One region of the Paenibacillus sp. alder61 genome, then DNA from elsewhere that is predicted to be linked to it. Evidence: riboswitches for the same ligand, from Rfam matches in the RefSeq annotation. Region 1 holds a riboswitch; each other region holds the start of a gene.
The links. Region 1 has a riboswitch for cobalamin ahead of LBW89_RS05730 (anaerobic ribonucleoside triphosphate reductase). Riboswitches for the same ligand answer to the same signal wherever they lie in the genome.
Positions count from the first base shown of each region.

Region 2: another riboswitch for cobalamin. It lies ahead of LBW89_RS15235 (ABC transporter substrate-binding protein); the one in region 1 lies ahead of LBW89_RS05730 (anaerobic ribonucleoside triphosphate reductase).
Region 3: another riboswitch for cobalamin. It lies ahead of metE (5-methyltetrahydropteroyltriglutamate--homocysteine S-methyltransferase); the one in region 1 lies ahead of LBW89_RS05730 (anaerobic ribonucleoside triphosphate reductase).

Region 1 covers NZ_JAIUDG010000004.1:182,098-186,903, forward strand. The annotation lists gene LBW89_RS05720 (ribonucleoside-diphosphate reductase subunit alpha) at 1-303, opposite strand, end outside; gene nrdG (anaerobic ribonucleoside-triphosphate reductase activating protein) at 503-1,033, opposite strand; gene LBW89_RS05730 (anaerobic ribonucleoside triphosphate reductase) at 1,030-3,021, opposite strand; cobalamin riboswitch at 3,192-3,436, opposite strand; gene LBW89_RS05735 (MTH1187 family thiamine-binding protein) at 3,979-4,287, shown strand; tRNA gene LBW89_RS05740 (tRNA-Thr) at 4,399-4,470, shown strand.
Region 2 covers NZ_JAIUDG010000013.1:83,192-87,997, reverse strand. The annotation lists gene LBW89_RS15250 (putative DNA modification/repair radical SAM protein) at 1-399, shown strand, start outside; gene LBW89_RS15245 (TIGR03915 family putative DNA repair protein) at 396-1,199, shown strand; gene LBW89_RS15240 (TRM11 family SAM-dependent methyltransferase) at 1,445-2,269, shown strand; cobalamin riboswitch at 2,398-2,604, shown strand; gene LBW89_RS15235 (ABC transporter substrate-binding protein) at 2,807-3,817, shown strand; gene LBW89_RS15230 (FecCD family ABC transporter permease) at 3,814-4,806, shown strand, end outside.
Region 3 covers NZ_JAIUDG010000031.1:49,779-54,584, reverse strand. The annotation lists gene LBW89_RS27785 (NTP transferase domain-containing protein) at 1-349, shown strand, start outside; gene LBW89_RS25060 (helix-turn-helix transcriptional regulator) at 933-1,295, shown strand; cobalamin riboswitch at 1,369-1,570, shown strand; gene metE (5-methyltetrahydropteroyltriglutamate--homocysteine S-methyltransferase) at 1,727-4,021, shown strand; gene LBW89_RS25050 (FMN-dependent NADH-azoreductase) at 4,127-4,753, shown strand.

The DNA.
Region 1 (4,806 bases):
GTATGCTTTATAGCGGCGGTTGACGGCCGCTTTTTTGTAGAGCGAGGTCAGCAGCGCGCGTGCGGCCGCGAATTTCCATTCCGGTTCTTCCTTCGTCACCAGCTCAAGCGCCGACATGGTGAACGCATTGCTGATTTCCTCCCCCGTGACTTCGTCGCGTCTCAGCTTCGCGTTGACGCCGCGCAAAAGACGTTCCTTGTCCAAGGTATGTAGTCCGTCCAGAATGCGATCGGCATAGACGCCAAGACGTTCGCTGTCAAACGCGAGCTGGCGGTTGTTGGGTTTATTTACGAGCAGTGGCATGAGTAAATTCCTCGCTTTCTGAGCATGGGGTGATGCCCGGATCGGATCTCTCCGTCAGGCTTAAATCTACAAATCTTAATTCTCAAATTGAGAATATTCAGGGGAAAAGGGGCGTCCGCTGAGGACGCCGTCGGTACTATTTTTGAGCAAGTCTATAAAAAGCATCACAGACCATAAATTATACTAGAAACTTCATAAGCTAGAAAGAGAAAGTTGGCTCCCAAAGCACCGCTTCTCCGGAGGAGAGGCTCTTCGGAATGTCGATCAGCCTCTGGTTGGAGCTGCCCCGGTAGAGCAGGGAGGGGTCGCGCAGTTCCTCGACAAAGCGCCCGTCTACCAACACTTGGCACCGTTCGAGCAGGCGGTATTCGGGCGACCCGGTCTCCGCGTGCTCCGGCGTGGTCAATTCTTCATAGGTATAGCCGCTGTAAATCCAAATCGGCACGGTTCCGGCCGCGGCGCGGAGCCGGTCGATAAACGCCCCGACTTCCGCCGCGGAGAAGAACGGATCGCCGCCCAGCAGGCTTACTCCGCTCAGCAGCGGGTTGTTCGCAATATCGGCGATGATCTCCGCCTCCCGTTCGGGCGTCAGCGGCTCGCCGTAATTGAAATTCCAGGTGGCCGCGCTGAAGCAGCCTTTGCAGTAATGGCGGCACCCGCTGATAAAGATGGCGGCGCGCAGGCCTTCGCCCTCATTGATGGATTCCGGGTAGTAGCCGCAAATATTCATGCGTCGTGCTTGACCCGATCCCGGACCTCCGCCTGTTTGGCCGCGTTGAAGCGGGTTTGAAAATCGCCGGTCAAATATCCTGTGACGCGGCGCAGGCGGCGGATGTGAACATCGTTCTCGTGACTGCCGCAGGAAGGGCAGTTCGCGCCGATAATCCCCTCGAACCCGCAAGCCGAGCAGCGGTCGATCGGATGGTTGATGCTGAAGTAGCTGACCTGCTGCGAGAGCGCGTATTGCACGATCTTCAGGAACGCCGCCGGATTGCTGCGGGCGTTGCCGTTCAATTCGATATAAGAGATCGCCCCGGCGTTGCAGAGGCCGTGGAACGGCGCTTCGAGCTCTATTTTTTTGGCGGCGCTCAGTTTGTAGTACACCGGGATGTGGAACGAGTTCGTATAGTATTCGCGCTCCACGACGCCCGGTACGGTGCCGTAAAAAGCGCGGTCGCGCTTCGTGAACTTCCCGGACAGCCCCTCCGCCGGCGTGGCGAACAGGGTGATGTTCAAGTTGTGGACTTCGCTCATCCGGTCGCAGTAGTCGCGCATATAGGCGATCAAATCGTAAGCTTTTTTGTAGACCGCTTCATCCTCGCCATGGTGCTTGCCGTACATCGCCTTCATGCATTCCGCAAGTCCGATGAAACCGATGGAAAGGCTGCCGTGCTTCAGCAGGTCGCCGACCGCGTCATCCGGGCCGAGCTGTTCGCCGCCTTCCCATACGCCTTCGCGCATCATGAAATCCGAGGCTTTGGCCTTCTGGGCCGACTGGATTTGGAAGCGGTGCAGCAGGCCCTCGAGGGCGATATCCATATAGTGGTCCAGTTCCCGGTAGAACCCGCGCTCATCGGCTTCCTTCCGCCGACCCAGCGCGATGCCGTGCTCCAGTCCGAGCTTGACGAGATTGAGCGTATTAAAGGAAAGATTGCCTTTGCCGGACAGGCGGTTCCGGCCGAACCGGTCGCTCAGCACGCGCGTGCGGCAGCCCATGGTGGCGAATTCGGTATCCGGATTCTGCGGATCGTAATGTACCAAGTTCAGCGGCGCGTCCAGATTGGCGAAGTTCGGATAGAGCCGCTTGGCCGAGCATTCGGCCGCCATCAGGAACAGCTCGTAATTCGGTTCGCCCGGATTCTGGTTGACACCCTGTTTGCACTTGAAGATTTGAATCGGAAAAATCGGAGTCTCCCCGCTGCCGAGTCCCCGCATCGTCGCGGTCAGCAGCGAGCGGATAACGAGTTGGCCTTCCGGCGATGTGCAGGTCCCGTAGTTGATGCTGGTGAACGGGATTTGCCCGCCCGCGCGGCTCGACATGGTGTTGAGATTGTGAATCAGGCTTTCCGCGCCCTGGAGCGTTTCGCTTTCGGTTTCTTTTAAGGCGTATTTGAAAGCTCTCGGAAACCGCTCCCGGAGATCGTCGCGGCTCATGGTCACTTCACCGCCGAGATCGGCGGCCGGATCGCCTTCCTCCATATATTCCAGCCCTTTGCGGAAGTATTTGGCGAAGGACTTGGCTACGTAAGGGGCCAGGTCAAAGTCGAGCATGTTGGCGGAGACGCCGCCGTATTGGCTGTTTTGCTGCGACTGGAAAATAATCGCGACGAGCGCCATCGCGGTCATGATCGAGTTCGGCGGTCTGACGCTGCCGTTGCCGGTATTGAAGCCTTCACGGAGCAGTTTGGCGAACGGGATAAAAATGCAGTTCGTCGTTCCGATGGCGTATTGGTCGAGGTCATGCACATAGACCACATTATCTTGAATCGCTTGAACGAGCCGCGGAGGCATAACGAAGTGGTTGGCGTACCATTTGGCGTACTCGCTGCCGAATTTGCTCATTTTGCCCGAGAAGCTCTCCCCGTTCAAATTGGCGTTTTCGCGCAGGACTTCCAAATTGGAGCTGGCCACGATTTCTTCGCCCAGCTTGATGACTTCCTCGAGCATGCCTTCCTTGGCGTTATCGGTATTTGTAGTGAAATGGTTGAGCAGTGCCATGATATGATCTCCTTCCGATTCACAACTGGAAATAAAAAAGCATTCCCAACCCAAGGAGGTCGAAAATGCCCGGATGCGCTCTGAAAACAGCACGTCGCCTATGCGGCGCGCCGGAATGACTTCTATGTATGGCGGCAAGCGGACACCTTGGCCTGTACCTCGCAGGGTTATCGGGTGCCATCCAGACGGGCAGGTCTCCTGGCTTCCGGACCTTCCGGCGCCTTCCCGCGGACGATAGCGTTCGCAGTGGCCTAATGCCGGAGGTTGCTGGCTTATGGGGAGCGAGATCCGGTGGGATCTCACTCTATAAAAGCTTCCGGTTACAGTGGCGGGACCGCAGCGGATTTGCACCGCACTTCCCTATTAAGCCCCGGCATCGTTCTTGTGCCGGTTCACCCGTCTGTACACTATATTTGGTTGTTGTTGTAACATCATAACCCAATATATTGTGTTTGTAAACGGGCGGATAACTAGATTCAAGGTTGAAAAACAGCTGAAAAACAGTCGAAAGCAAACAGGATGCGGGGACTCGGCGACGAAAAAAATATAGTAGATTTTGAGGCAAGATTGTGGCGGACTAGAGGTAAGCGTTTGCTAGGTTGAGAGGGGAAACTGAGCGTAACGTGCGTAACGGAAATAATAGCCGCTATTTTGCATAATATCGCTCGCTCAGAGATTTAACGGAAATGATAGCTGCTATTTTCGAAAATATAGCCTCGGAGGCCCCGGATTTAACGAAATAGCTGCTATTGCGTCCGTTAAAAATATAAATGGGCTGTTTTGGCCGAAATAGCCGCTATAGTTTCCGTTAGAATCCGTTGACGTTCTATGAGCCGGCCAAACTGCTCATTTACGCCCGGCAAACGTAACCTTTTGTCCTTGGCGGATTGAATTCCACGCCCCGAACTTGCTACAATGAATGAAAATCCGGTTAGCGGAAAAACAGGAGGAGATCACATGGCGATCGCGGAAGTGACGGTTATTCCGATCGGTACAGGTTCCACCAGTCTGAGTTCTTATGTTGCCGAACTGCAACAGGTTCTAGCGAAGCAGGAAGGAATCCAATACACCCTGACTTCGATGAGCACGATCATCGAGGGGCCGCTGGATCGAATTTTTGCGGCGATTCGCGCGATCCATGAGGCTCCGTTTCAATCCGGAGCACAGCGCGTCTCCACCTCGGTCAAAATCGACGACCGCCGGGACAAAGAGAGCTCCTCCGAGCAGAAGCTCCGGTCCGTGCAGGATAAACTCGGCCCATCCTGACCCGCGGCGGCCGGGCTGCGATTGAAGGCGCAAATTTGCCGAAAATTGGCCCTTGCAATATTTTGAAAACCGAGTATAATAATTTTTGTTTCACTTCATAAAAGTGATTCCGCTGGTGTAGCTCAGGGGTAGAGCAACGCACTCGTAATGCGTAGGTCGGGGGTTCAATTCCCTTCACCAGCATCTTTCATAACACAAACACGGCGCGTCTTCCGAGGTTTTCGGGGGGCGCGTTTTTTTGCGCGGGAAATTATTTTGATGCCTTCCGTCGGAGTTCGTCCTCCTTGAGGGTAATGCCGGTATCCAGTATAGTGTTCTCGAAATTGGACAACATACCTTCTACGCGGGTATAGCCTGGGAAGCGGGAAATAACCGCAGGTACAACCCCAATTATTAGTACTTGGCGACGAACAGTGGAATTATAGTGGGGATCGTTAAACCAAATATGTACTTATTCACATTAGGGACTAGGCTCCACGCTTGTCAGCATAACTTAATTTGAAAAGTAATAAGAATGAG
Region 2 (4,806 bases), on a different contig from region 1:
AACTTCAATCCGTTTATGGATCCCAAGTGCCATTGGGCTGTCAACCATATCGACCGGTTCCCCGTGGAGATCAATCAGGCCCCGTACGAATCATTGCTGCGGGTCCCGGGAATCGGCGTGCGAAGCGCCAAGAGGATCGTTACGGCGCGGCGAGCGGGAAGTTTGGACTTTGCCGGATTAAAGAAGCTGGGGGTCGTGCTGAAGCGAGCGCAATATTTTATTACCTGCTCCGGCAGGCGTCTTGAAGGGTTGAAAGTGAATGAAAGCACAATCCTGCGATCCCTGTTGTCCAAGAAGGAAATCTCTTTGTATCTGCCTAAGCCCCAGGTGGAGCAGCTTACGCTGTTCAGCGACGAAGAACTCGCGGCGGGCAAGGGGGCGGAAGTGATTGCGACATGAGTTGGACCCGCCAATCCGCTTACGTTTACGACGGCAGTTTTGACGGTTTTCTCAGCTGTGTGTTTGAAAGCTATGACCGTAAAGAAGAGGCGGTGGACATACGGCCGGGTGACGATTGTCTTTATACCCTGTTCGATGCGGTATGGGTCGAGACCGATTTGGTGAAGGCTTCCAGAGTCTACAAGGGAATCGGCGCCAAAATCGGTCCGGACGCGCAGGAACTGATCCGCTGCGGCTTTCTTACTTGCGTGGCCGATAAGGAGTTGCTGCTGTACCGTTTTTTGAGGCTTGGCTTTCAATATGGACGTACGGTTATGAATATGCTGACGGAGGATACGGTCCACCGGCTGCGGAAGGCGGTAAAGCATTTAAAGACGGAAAGTCACGCTTATTTGGGATTCGTTCGGTTCTCGGATTATGGCGATATTCTTGTCGCAATTATCGAGCCCAAGAATCAGGTGCTGCCGCTGCTGGCCTCCCATTTCTGCGATCGGTACCGGAGGGAATCGTTTCTGATTTATGACAAGACTCATGGACAAGCATTGATGCAGAAGCAGGAGGGTCCGCTTACAGAACGGGTGGGACTTTTTCGTCTGGACGAGCTTGTATTGCCCGAGCCGAGCCAAGAGGAGATGTCATACCGGAGACTGTGGAAGCAATTTTATGATACGGTGGCGATCCGGGAAAGAAATAATCCCCGGGCCAGGCTTTCCCATATGCCCCAACGTTACTGGGCACAGTTAACGGAAATGCAGCAGAGCCATCGATCGGCGGCCCCCTCCCCGAAGCGTTTACGGTAAGCCGCGATCTTCTGGTACAATGGTTCAGAGGATGTAAGGCCTGTATGGCTTAGCCTTGCCTTACGTGGGCCAAATTGCCCCAAGCGAGAGCAATGTGAAGAAGGAGACGGAACGTGGATTGGTATCGGAATTCTCAAAGTAGTTACAATTACATCTACCCCTATGCGTGCCACGAGAACGAGAGAGAATTGTGCAGGCTTGAGCTTCGCAGCTTGTTTGGGCAAGAGCCCGGAGCACATTCCTTTATGGAAAGCAAAACCGCTATCGGAGCGAGCCGGAGCCCTTTCATTTCCATGGAAATGAGGGTGTTGGCCAGAAGCGGCTCGCTCGAGGAGGTTTTATCCCTTGCGGAGAAACTTGACTTGAAGGGGAAGACCTTCAAAGTCAAATATCTCAAAAACGGTACGCCTCGCAGTTACGAAGACCAGCGCCGCTTGGAGAGAACGGTCGGGGCTCATATTCGGGGCACGGCCGAGATGAGGCAGCCGGACGTCCTGTTCGGTCTGTTGCATGACGGGGAGTCGTGGAGACTTGGCATATGCGAGCCGGCGGATCCTGTTTGGCAGAGGCATAAACATAAGCCCCGGAATTATTCTACAGGGCTTTCCGCCACCCTGGCCCGAAGTCTGGTAAATATCGCCGTTCCCGTTGTCTCCGGGTTCCGTGCGGTCGATCCCTGCTGCGGGATGGGCAATGTACTGATCGAGGCCCTATCGATGAGGATCGACATTGTGGGACGGGATATCAATCCGCTGGCGATCCGCGGCGCGAGGGTCAACCTGGCCCATTTCGGATATCATCATGAAGAACTTGTCGGCATCGGGAATATGCATGAAATTGACGATCGCTTTGACGCGGCGATTCTGGATATGCCTTACAATTTATGTTCCGTTCTTCCTTTGGAGGAGAAACGTGCGATGCTGTTGAGCCTGCGCCGGTTCAGCGACACTTCGGTGGTCGTATCGTCGGAAGAACTGGAGCCGGAATTGCGCCGGGCGGGGTTTCAAATTCAGGGCTTTGCCAAAGTAACGAAGGGCTCTTTTGTGCGAAGCGTTTGGGTGTGCAGCTGAGCGTCAGCGCTCTTCCCGGGCAAAATGAATATTTGGCGAAACCGTATCACGGGACGGTTTCTTTCGTATTGTAAGTTCTCGGCTTTTCCCCTATAATCCAAAAGAGATAGATCGCCTGGATTCAAGCGAATACGGAAATACCCGTCGGTCCCGAAGCCCGCAAGTTTGCGAGCCAAGGGTTAAAAGGGAAGCCGGTGAAACTCCGGCACGGTCCCGCCACTGTATACAGGGACGCGCCCAAGCATGCCACTGTCGTACGCCACAGTATGATGGGAAGGCCGGGCGTTCGTCGGAACCTGGAAGTCAGGAGACCTGCCACGGGAAGGATAGACGGTCCTTCGAGGAAAGGATAACGTTCTGCTTAGAGGAGTGATCCCAGCGTTCCGGCACCGGAATATGACGACGGTCTCCCCTATAACTTTGTAGACGTAACCCATCCGCTAGGATGGGTTTTTCTTCATGAAGAGACATCGGAGTTGAGTTGCTGCTCACCAGGCAGGCTATTCTAGAATTACAGACACAGAAGGAGAGAAAGAGATGAAAAAGTGGACTAAGATCTGGGGGATCTGGCTTCTGGCCATTCTGTTGCTCGTCACTGCAGGCTGCGGGGCGAACGGTAAAAATGCCGCGGAGGGCGCCAAAGAGGGACAAGCCCAGCAGCAGGAGACGCCGAAGGATACGTCGAACGCAGCGGACCAGGAAAGCCTTAAAACGACTTATCCGCTGACCGTAAAAGACGGTTACGGCACGGAGTTTACGTTCGAATCGGCGCCGCAGCGCATCGTGTCGCTGGCCCCGTCGGAAACCGAAGGGCTGTTTGCCCTGGGACTGGATGAGCAGGTTGTCGGCGTTTCCGACAATGACGATTATCCGGAAGCCGTAAAAGACAAGCCGAGAATGGGCGGTTTCCAGGTTAATGTGGAAGCGGTCGTTGCGGCTCAGCCGGACCTCGTTCTGGCGGGGAGCCTGGTTGGTGATGAAACGGTGAAAAGCCTGAGTGATCTCGGTTTGAAAGTGTTCCGTTCCAACGCAAAAACGATGGAAGAGGTCATGGCGAACATCCGGTTGGTCGGTCAAATTACGGATCGCCAGAAGGAAGCCGGCGAGGTTACCGGCCAAATGCAGGCCGAGTTGGATAAGGTCAAGGAAGCGGTAGGCAAGCTGCCGGCCGATCAGAAGAAGAAGGTCTATATCGAATTCTCGCCGGGCTGGACGGTCGGCAAGGGTGAATTTATGGATGAAATGATTACGCTGGCCGGCGGAGAAAATGTCGCTTCCGACCTTACCGGTTGGAACGAAATTAACGAAGAGAACATTATCAAAGCGAATCCGGATGTTATTCTTTACGCCAAAAGCGTGGTTGACGAGAATAACCGGACGCTCGCCGATATTATCAAGAGCCGCGGAGGCTGGGACCAGATCACCGCGGTCAAGGAAGGCCGCATTATCGGGTTGGACGACAACCTGCTGAGCCGTCCCGGTCCACGTGTGACCAAAGGGCTTATCGATGTGGCTAACGCGATTTACCCGGATTTGATTCAGCCGTGAGGAACAAACTGGCAGGCTACGGATTTATAGGCCTCGGGCTGCTGATTCTTACCCTGCTGGTCTGTGTGGGATTCGGCTCCGTCAAAATGCCGGTCCTTGAGATCGCGAAGATCCTGCTGCATCGCCTTCCGGGCATGGGCCATTGGATTGAGCCGACCTGGGATACGGCTTCGGAGCAAATTGTGATGCAAGTCCGGCTGCCTCGCGTGCTTCTCGGCCTTCTGGTCGGGGCGTCGCTGGCGGTTGCGGGCGCTGCCTTTCAGGGCGTGCTGCGCAATCCGCTCGCCGATCCGTTCACCCTCGGGGTTTCCTCCGGCTCTGCCGTGGGCGCGGCCGTATTGATTTTTTTCGGCTGGCAGTTTTCGCTTATCGGCGTGTTTACCCTGCCTGTCGTCGCTTTTCTCACCGGGGCGGCTACGTTATGGATCGTCATGTGGCTGGCCCGGGAAAACGGCAAAATACCGATTGAAAGCCTGATCCTGTCCGGTGTGGTCATGCAGTCCTTTCTGGGTGCCGTCGTCTCGTTCCTGACGGCGATGTCCAAGGAGACCGTGAACCAGATCATGTACTGGACCATGGGCAGCTTGAGTCTGAGGGGATGGTCCTATACGGCCATCCTGCTTCCATATTTGGCGCTGGGCGGGTTGTTTCTGTGGAGCCGGGCCCGTTCGTTGAACCTGTTTGCCTTGGGAGAACGGCAGGCGGCCCATTCCGGATTAAACGTGGAGGGAACCAAACTGCTCATCCTCCTCGTCGCTACGCTTATGACGGCGGCAGCGGTATCCGTGTCGGGAGTCATCGGGTTTGTGGGCCTCGTCGTTCCCCATATGATCCGGCTGATCACCGGACCGGACTATCGCCTGATTATCCCGCTCTCCGCGATCGGAGGCGGCATTTTCATGATGTGGAGCGACCTGGCGGCCCGTTCGCTGCTCGCGCCCACGGAAATTCCGCTCGGGGTTGTAACGGCTTTTGTCGGAGCGCCGTTT
Region 3 (4,806 bases), on a different contig from region 1:
TAATGTGAGCTTTACTCACTATGGGGAAGTTTTCGGCGTTGTCGGCACTTCCACCGATATCGCGGCCGGGGTTACGATCGGCGTACTGCGTTTTGACGATTTGCCGCAAATGCAGAAGGTGCAAGGCAGAACGGAGTTTCCGGAAAAGTTCGGAAATGCCGTTTATTTTGGCGACTATACAAGGACAGGTATCGCGTCGCTATATATGCCCGGTGTCAAAATCGGTTCCAACAGCGTGATCGGACCGGCTGTGCTGGTGGAGCAGGATGTTCCGTCGCGCACCTTGCTTCACCTGGATCAACAACAGCTCGTAAAAAAAGCATGGGGCCCTCATCGTTATGGCTGGTAACACCCCCAGGATGGATCTTTGCCTTTTGTGAGAATCACGCTTATGGCGGTGATCGGGATTAAACTGAAGACAGGTCATGTGCGACCTGCAGCGATAACTGGTCAGCGGAAGGTCCGGCGGAAGCGACCGGCAGAATGTTAAATCAAAAAGCGCGGATCGCCAAGGAAACAGGTTGGCGTCCGCGCTTTTAGTATGGCTTTTTAGCTGTATCCCAGCTCTCGTTTGGCCTGATCGGTGCCCCGGGTTTGCCGACGCCCCCTTTCATTTTGAGCAGGCCCAAAAGGGACGTGGGCTAGAAAGTGGCATGCAGGACGAAAAAGGCAATCGGAACGACTATTGTGATATTAATCACTTGAACGAAGCTGTTTTTATGAACCCGGACGATTTTCTATTTATATAATTTCAATATATGAAAAATTCATAATAGAAAAACAGACCTAAACGTATCCAGCAACTTCGATTTTAACAGTTCCTATCCACGTACCTTGAAAACTTACATCTACAGTAATAACAGCGCAGCTTCCCCGGTTGTACAAATTTTACACTTCAGTTATATTGGTCATAAGAAACAGGGGTGAGGGCTATGGCATTTATGATTGCACAGCGGGCTTACTTGAAATTATTTTTGATCACGAAAGTGGAGCAGCGCAGGGGATACGGTTATCAAATGCTGGAGGAACTAAAAGAAGAGTTCAAACCGTTTGGCTATGTGCCGCCGCAGAGTGAAATTTACCGGGCCCTTCACGAATTGGTGCAGGAGGGGATTCTTTACCGGACCAAGCATTTGAAAGGCAATGATCCCAGCGTCGATTTTCAGGAAATCGTGCTGTACCATTTTACCGATGACGGGGCGGAAAAAGCCAAGCTTTACAAAAAGCAGGTCAAAACGGATCTCGACCGCTGTATCGGTATGCTTAATAAAGCGGTAGCGGATAATTTTAATTAATATAGTAGATTCCGATAAGATTACTGTTGAATTATGCCGTAACATCCGTTAGTATTTAGTTCATACTTAAAAATTGCATAATGTGGGAAGAGGTGCTTCAGCCGCGGTTGAAGCTTAAAAGGGAAGACCGGTGAAATGCCGGCGCGGTCCCGCCACTGTAACGGAGGAGCCGCCATGCGTGAAATGGCCACTGGTGTCGGAAAGACACTGGGAAGGCTGCATGGTCGGCGCTAAACTCCGAAGCCAGGAGACCTGCCTCTTTCGGCAACACTGCTGTACCTACGGGAGATAGGGAGGTGTTAAAGATTCGAACCATCGGACAACTATACGAAGGTCTTCTTTAGCATAGCCTAGAGAAGGCCTTTTTTATTTTACCGCGTTAACGCATTTACTATCATTTATCGAGAGACTAGTTGAGGAGGCTTTATATTATGAGTAGAATTACGAGCGGAAATTTGGGTTTCCCCAGAATCGGCAAGCAGCGGGAATGGAAAAAAGCGATCGAGGCGTACTGGAGCGGAAAGCTAGAGGAGGCGGAGCTTCACCGGCAGTTGGCCGAAATCCGCAGCGAGCATTGGAAGTTGCAAAAGAATAAAGGGATTGATTGGATCCCGGTCGGTGACTTTTCCTATTATGATCAGGTATTGGACACTGCCGTGATGTTTGGGCTCGTCCCCGAACGTTTCGAATACGACGGAGGACCGGTTCCGCTCGAGACCTACTATGCGGTGGCCAGAGGCAGCAAAACCGCCGCGGCCAGCGAGATGACCAAATGGTTTAATACGAACTACCATTATATCGTCCCCGAGCTCGGGAACAGGGAACCTGAGCTTACGGCCAATCTTCCGCTGCAGGCCTATCGTGAAGCCAAAGAGAAGTTGGGGATCGACGGCAAGCCGGTCGTTCTCGGATTGTACTCTTTCCTGAAGCTGTCCAAAGGGGCGTCCGGCAACCTGCGGGAATGGAGCCAAAAATTGTTGCCGTTGTATGTCCGCGTTTTGCGCGAGCTGGAGCAGGAAGGAGCCGCGTGGATCCAAGTCGACGAACCGGGGCTTGTAACCTTCGTATCGGATGAGGACCTGGCGCTGCTTCAGGATATCTATCGGACGATTTCGGCGGAGGTACCGCAAGCGCGGATTCTGCTGCAAACCTATTTTGACGCCGTTGAACGCTACGAGGAAATCGTCGCTCTCCCGGTGCGCGGGATTGGGCTGGATTTCGTGCATGGCCGGGAAGGGAACCTGCAGGCTCTGCGGCAGCATGGTTTTCCGGGCGGCAAGACGCTGGCGGCGGGAGTGGTGGACGGCCGCAACATTTGGCGGTCCGATCTGCCGGCCGTGCAGGCTTTTATCGACGAGATCGCCGGGCTGCTGGCGGACGATTCCGACCTGATCATACAGCCTTCCTGCAGTCTCTTGCATGTACCGGTATCGGCACAAGGAGAAGACGGTTTGCCTGGGGTGCTTAAGGATGCCATGGCCTTTGCGGAAGAGAAGCTGGAGGAAATCGCGGCTTTACGCCAAGCGCTGCATGGCGAAAACCCGGCCTTGCTGGCCGAAAGCCGCCAGGCCCTGGAACGCTTGAACGCGGACCCTTCGCGCAGCCGCAAGAACGTCCAGGAGGCGGTGAACCGTATCGCGCAGCAGCCGGCCGAACGGCTCAGCCCGTTTGAAATTCGCCACACGGAGCAGCAGCGCGTATGGAACCTGCCGCTTCTGCCGACCACGACGATCGGGAGCTTTCCGCAAACCGCCGAAGTGCGCGCGGCCCGCCAAAAGTGGCGCAAAGGCGAATGGACGACCGAGCGGTATGACGAATTCATCCGGGAGGAGATCCGGACCTGGATCGGGATTCAAGAGGACATCGGCCTGGACGTACTGGTTCACGGAGAGTTTGAGCGGACGGATATGGTTGAGTTTTTCGGGGAAAAACTGCCGGGGTTTGCGTTTACCAAGGGAGGTTGGGTCCAATCCTACGGTACCCGCTGCGTGAAGCCCCCGCTCATTTACGGCGACGTGGAGTTCGACCGTCCGATGACGGTCAAGGAGACCGCATTCGCCCAGTCATTGACCTCGAAACCGGTCAAAGGCATGCTGACGGGGCCAGTCACGGTATTGAATTGGTCGTTTGTCCGCAGCGACTTACCGCGTGAGACGGTAGCTTATCAGATCGCCCTGGCGCTTCGCAAAGAAGTGGAGGCTTTGGAAGAGGCCGGGATTACGATGATCCAGGTCGATGAACCCGCGCTCCGGGAGGGATTCCCGCTGAAGCCGGCCGACCGTGGGGCCTATATCGACTGGGCGGTAAAAGCGTTCAAAATCACGACATCTTCAGTTCGGGATACTACGCAAATTCATACGCACATGTGTTATTGCGAGTTCCACGACATGATCGATGCGATTCGGGATCTGGATGCCGACGTGATCTCCATCGAGACGTCACGCAGTCACGGAGAGCTGATTCAGAGCTTCGAAGAGAATACTTATCCGCTCGGCATCGGGCTTGGAGTGTATGATATCCACAGTCCGCGGGTGCCTTCCGAAGAGGAAATGATGGCGATGGTCCGCCGGGCGCTGCAAGTGCTTGATCCGAAGCTGTTCTGGATCAATCCGGATTGCGGGCTGAAAACCCGCGGAAGGGAAGAAACCGTAGCGGCGCTGAAAAATATGGTTTCGGCCGCCAAGCGCAGCCGGGAAGCGATCGGTTCGTCCATCCCCGTTAATTAAGTTATGACAAACAACATTTGACATAGTGGATATTGCTCTGTTACTATACTAAATATAGTACAAGAATATTAGTTAGTTTAAATATTTTTTTGGAGGGAAACCATTATGTCACATGTTTTGTTTGTTAAAGCCAATAACCGCCCGGCCGAACAGTCGGCAACGGTCAAGTTGTATGAAAGCTTCCTGAAAACGTACCGTGAGACGCATCCCGATGATCTGATTACCGAACTGAACTTGTTCGAAGCCGAACTTCCATACTACGACAACGATATGTTGAACGGATTGTTCAAGCTGGGCAAGGGAATGCCGGTTACTCCGGAAGAACAGAAAGCGGCCGATTTGGCAAACACATACCTGGATCAGTTCTTGAACGCCGAAAAAGTCGTTTTCGCTTTCCCGTTGTGGAACTTCACGATTCCGGCTCAACTGCTGACCTACCTGTTCTATTTGAATCAAGCGGGCAAAACGTTTAAATATACGGAGCAAGGACCTGTCGGTCTGGTAGGAGACAAGAAAGTTGCCCTCCTGCAGGCGCGCGGCGGCGTTTATTCCGAAGGTCCGGCAGCGGCGGCGGAAATGTCCATGAAGTACATGCTGACCACGCTGGGCTTCTGGGGCATTCAAAACCCGGAAACCGTAATTGTGGAAGGGCACAACCAATTCCCCGATCGCGCGGAGTCCATTATCCAGGACGGTGTGAAACGTGCGGCTGAGCTGGCTGCCAAATTCTAATTTAACATTGAAAAGGGCCTATCCGCTCGAGATGTGATCTCGGCGGATAGGCC